2 regions of the Paenibacillus sp. NPDC057967 genome follow, and region 2 is predicted to be linked to the other one. Evidence: riboswitches for the same ligand, from Rfam matches in the RefSeq annotation. Region 2 holds a riboswitch; the other holds the start of a gene.
What was found. Region 2 has a riboswitch for cyclic di-GMP ahead of ACFVSO_RS27280 (transglutaminase-like domain-containing protein). Riboswitches for the same ligand answer to the same signal wherever they lie in the genome.
Positions count from the first base shown of each region.

Region 1 (2,455 bases), on a different contig from region 2:
CCCCTCCGTCTGGATGACCTGATGGTTCTGTAATTGAAGTAATAGTTGGTGCTGGGAACCTCACGTCAACATTTACACTAGGAATGCTCTTGACACGACTAGCCCCCGCATAATCTAAATATGTAATGCTTGAAGTGTTAAGAGACACTGGGAATTTACCAGTAACCGTTGCATCCACAGGTCGAATCTTATAAGTAAATGAAAGTGTATTATTTTTCAATTCATTAAACGTCCAGGTCAGGGTATTTCCGGTTACCGTTGGTTTAGGGATGTTATGATCATAAGATCCTGGTACAATCTCAAAATTACTCCCGACAACATCAGATACTGCGACATTATATGCGCTTGCTAAGCCAATCTCTCTTACGATTGCTGCATAAATCTCACTTAGGCCAGTTGAGCCCAGTACAAAATGATGATGATTTGCAGTTGTAGCCATCTCTTTCAACAACACGTTCGGACCGCTTGTGGCCGGATCATCTGTTGCCTTAAGCAGTGCAATTGTATAGAAAATGATTCCTTCTTCTTTAGCTTGCATAGCTTTTTGTTTTGCATAGCCATAAGGATCATTAGAAGGTTGTGTTGCATCACCATCCGTCATAATTACTATAACTGGTTGCGCTTCAGGCCGATGATTTGCCAATAATGCTCTAGCAGTATCAATTGCATCTCCTGTTGCTGTTGAACCATTTGCTTGTATCGTATCAATGTAGCTTTTCGCTGTTGTTTTATCAGTTGTAAAATCTAATGAATCGATCATATTGGACCCAGAAAAATCCACTACTGCAACACGATGCTTTGACAAATCCATTAAATCTACGAAACCTTTAGCCGCTTCTTTGGCATTTGTCATTTTATCTTCACCATTGTTATAACCAGGTGCCATACTCCCTGATTTGTCTATAACTAGTACTACATCATTCGGCATCACTACATTTACAGGCGGAGTACCTGTAATATTCAGAGTAATTTCCGTCTCCTCTAATGTTGAAATTTTTGTTGGATTTGCGGTTTTGGTTACCGTTACATAATCCATCAAAGAAGCTGTTGCTTGTTTAGGACCTAAAAAAACACCACTCACAGCGAACCATAGCATAAACAAAAGCAACATGTTTTGCTTAACCTTACTCATGTTTTTCCTCCTCTAATATAAATAAAAACAATAGCAGGTTGCTATTGTTGGATTACCAATTCAATGGGCAACCTGGCAATCTTCTCTCGGACTTAAGAACCGAGAGTTAAGACCCATGGCTTTGCGTCACTATATTTCTATAGCTTTGCTAATATTCTATTTTAGTACTATTTTCATGGGTCTAATTACTATATTAGTTTATTTTACCGACTTTTACAAGCGTTCAATTCTGCTTATCAATAAAATAGCCTGTATGTTGAATGTATTCTCCTTGATAAGCTCCACGCGACTTTCTACTTCCTGATATGAGCTCCAATTTTGAGCTTGCATGAGTCTTAAATTGCAGATAGCGGTTCCGAGATATGTGTTCTAGTTCTATACATTCCTTCATTATATCTCGATCAGCTTCAGAATAAATATAGTTACTAGATTCAATGATTTGGCTAATACTTTCCCGTAATTTAACTTGCTGATCTTGAAGAGAAAGAAGCAAATCATAGTTTGCTTCTTCTTCAAGATCAAGTTGATTGATTGACCTTGTCAACTCTAGCAACTCCAGCAATAAAGACTCTACACTGCTAGTCGTCATGTTGTTGCCACCTGCCCATTGGGTGCAAGTTCTTTTAGCGCATCTGCCCATGTATCGCGGAGCTCAGTCACTAAACGGATGCACTCCTCAGCCGCTTCTAGATCTTGCTTAGCATTCGCCTCAAAAAGTCTTTCATTGATATAGATGTACAGACTATTTAGTTGCAACGATAATTCATACTCCATATTTAAGGTTGACTGAAGCTCATCAATTATGTTCTGCGCCTTTACAAAATTAGTATGTTTACCTGCATAATCACGCTTCTCTAAACACATGACTGCCAGCTTCATAAACTTAATGCACCCACTATAGAGCATTAACGTTAATTGACCCGGGGATGAAGTCTGAATTTTTGTATGCAAATAATTACTCTGTGCTTGTTGCATCATCTAATATCACCTTTTTTCGTCAATGATGGCCCCCACCGTTAATTCCTTCAATTTCTCAATTAAATCAATAAACTTTTCTGAAGGAATCTCATGAACAACTTCTTTAGTATTTCTGTCCAAAATCTGTACGATTACTTGATGTGTTGCCTCATGTATTTTATAGTTAAATGAATGTTCTGTTCCTTGTACTGCTTGGTTAGCTTTATCAATTGCTTTGACCAGAGCCTGTTCACTTACCGATAAGATGTTGTTTTTACTTTTCGTCTTTAATACTTGGTATTCGCCGCTTACACGAATGTACGGGGCAGCTTCTCTTGTCACCGGTGACTGAACTGGCTGATTATG
Region 1 is NZ_JBHVQB010000010.1:159,115-161,569, reverse strand. It holds gene ACFVSO_RS24495 (IPT/TIG domain-containing protein) at 1-1,132, opposite strand, end outside; cyclic di-GMP riboswitch class I at 1,196-1,292, opposite strand; gene ACFVSO_RS24490 (hypothetical protein) at 1,356-1,721, opposite strand; gene fliS (flagellar export chaperone FliS) at 1,718-2,110, opposite strand; gene ACFVSO_RS24480 (flagellar protein FlaG) at 2,117-2,455, opposite strand, start outside.
Region 1: another riboswitch for cyclic di-GMP. It lies ahead of ACFVSO_RS24495 (IPT/TIG domain-containing protein); the one in region 2 lies ahead of ACFVSO_RS27280 (transglutaminase-like domain-containing protein).

Region 2 (2,455 bases):
TTTCGATTAACGATCCGAATACGCAAGAATTAGCCGAGTTGAAGAAGGAGTTGCTCCTAGTAACGGGTGGCACCAAGAAACCTCACGAGAGTATTGCCTTATCAATGAAACAAGCTAATGCAAAGCTCGTTTTTAATGGAAAAGAAAAAAGTCTTCCAAAGGGCCAGTCCATATTCATTTATAAAGGCTCAATTTATGTTCCGCTTCGGTTTCTATCGGAGTCAGTAGGCAGTGAAATTACATGGGATGACAAAACAAGAACTGTAACATCAGAGTCAAAAGCCTACCGTGAGGGTGAATCTGGGGAGACTAAACCAGGCGATAATGGATCAGTGGAAGTGCCACCTAGTGTGCCACCTGGAGAAGAAGTTCCAAAGCAGACTTATGAGCAAATTACAGCTAATGCAGAAAGTAAGCTAGTAGTACTGCGTGACAGCTGCAAGACGGAACTTATAAATTTGGCACTGGAGTATTTTTCTGCTGATGATGATGCACAAAAGCAAATAAAGACAAAAATTTCTCAGAAGGTAAATAGTTGTACATCAAAATTCGAAGCCCTAGTATCTGATACCACTTCTAAACTCGAAGCAAATGGATATAGTACTGATATTATAGCTCAGTATCGTAATGAGTTTGAAGCAGAATTAGAAGCAGGCAAGAAAATACTGGAGCAAATGAGCTAACACTATAGTTAGGCTCCCCTGGTCATTTCTGGCCAGGGGAGCCTTTTTTTTGTTCAGTTCATCCGACTTAAGCAGAGGCATCGAGTTTCACAGCTGTTCATCTCTTCGACGCGCTAGTTCTCTCGCTCGACAGAAAGGTCCAGTCCTAATGCTATTCTTCCAGATTTGGACAAGTCATCTATTGATTTACTAGAAAAATGTGGTAGTATAGAACCATATAAGCAATACACGATAACGGCAAACCTATTGAAAGATAGGGACGCAAAGCTATAGGGCCTTCCGGATGATGGCAGCCAGCTACCGAATGGACATGCTTATTTTTGTTTTCATAGGACTATATCGAACATGGAATAGGTCTATATCGAACGAATCGTCGAATAGTAGACTCGATAATGGCAAACCTGGCGAAAGTCAGGGACGCAAAGCTATAGGGCCTTCTGGATGATGGCAGCCAGCTACCGAAAGGAGTGTTGTTCGTGCGTAAGTTCACTCTGCTATTTATTGCGGCATTATTTCTGTTCTCAACCGTACCTATAGCAACATCATATGCTAATGCCGGCAATAGCTGGTTGGATAAGTCAAATGCATCGAGTGGAGTTATATCAGTCTCCTATGATGTGAAGAATAACGTAAAGACAAAGGTAATGATCACGAAGGGCCAAGAGAGCTATACGTACAACTTAGCAGTTGGTCAAAAAACTGAATCTTTTCCACTGCAGCTCGGGAATGGGGAGTATACGGTCTCATTGCTAGAGAATGTCTCAGGGAAGTCTTATAAGGTAATGAAACAAGACAAGCTTCATTTGAAGCTGAAGGATGAAAATATCATATATTTGAACTCCATTCAGAATATACGCTGGACAAGCTCGGATAAGCCGATTGAGAAGGCGAAGGAGCTCGCGAAAGGGAAGAAGTCAGACGAGGAAAAGGTAAAGGCCGTGTATGATTTCATTACAGCTAATATCGTATATGATCAGGCACTTGCCAAAAATGTACCGTCCGATTATCTCCCTAGCATTGAACGAACCTTTGATTCTAAGAAAGACATTTGTTACGGATATTCCTCTCTATTCGCAGCTATGCTTCGCAGTATGGACATCCCGACTAAGTTGGTCATGGGTCAGACAGAGTACCTGGATGTGTACCACGCCTGGAATGAAGTATATCTGAACGGCAAATGGGTGACGATCGACACGACACTTGATGCAGGAACAGTACAAAGCAAGAAGAAGGCAGCCATGATCAAAGACAGCAAGATGTATACAAAAGCGAAGCAATATTAGCAGTGCTATGTAATCCAGCCATCATATTATAGAAGCTCGCCGAATGGCGGGCTTTTTATATTGTCTAAAACTTCAGAGACTACTGCTTATCTATCTAACGTTCGTTAAATGAAGAGGGAGGTGGTGTAGTTAGGTACCAAGGAGAAAATTATGGAGGTCTCGATTGACTTGTTCTCTCGTCAGGGATTCAATGCAGTTTCGATTAGAGACATTACTGGACTGGTAGGAATCAAGAAGAGCACGCTCTACTATCATTTCAAAAACAAGGAACACATTTTAAGTTCGATTTTTGCTGAGTATCGTGAGGTGTATAGAAACATGTTTCCACCTGCGTTCGGAATTCTGCAATTTGTGGATAGCGCATTTCAAATCATGATAGACAAAGGTTGATCCATCCATTCCCGCCAAGACAACTAGCTTATGAATATCAATATACGGTGTTTGCCGTGTATGCGGAATACCAGTTGCATCAATATGACGACAAAGACA
Region 2 is NZ_JBHVQB010000014.1:1,262-3,716, reverse strand. It holds gene ACFVSO_RS27285 (copper amine oxidase N-terminal domain-containing protein) at 1-683, shown strand, start outside; cyclic di-GMP riboswitch class I at 910-988, shown strand; cyclic di-GMP riboswitch class I at 1,068-1,146, shown strand; gene ACFVSO_RS27280 (transglutaminase-like domain-containing protein) at 1,466-1,966, shown strand; gene ACFVSO_RS27275 (TetR/AcrR family transcriptional regulator) at 2,117-2,356, shown strand; gene ACFVSO_RS27270 (hypothetical protein) at 2,353-2,455, shown strand, end outside.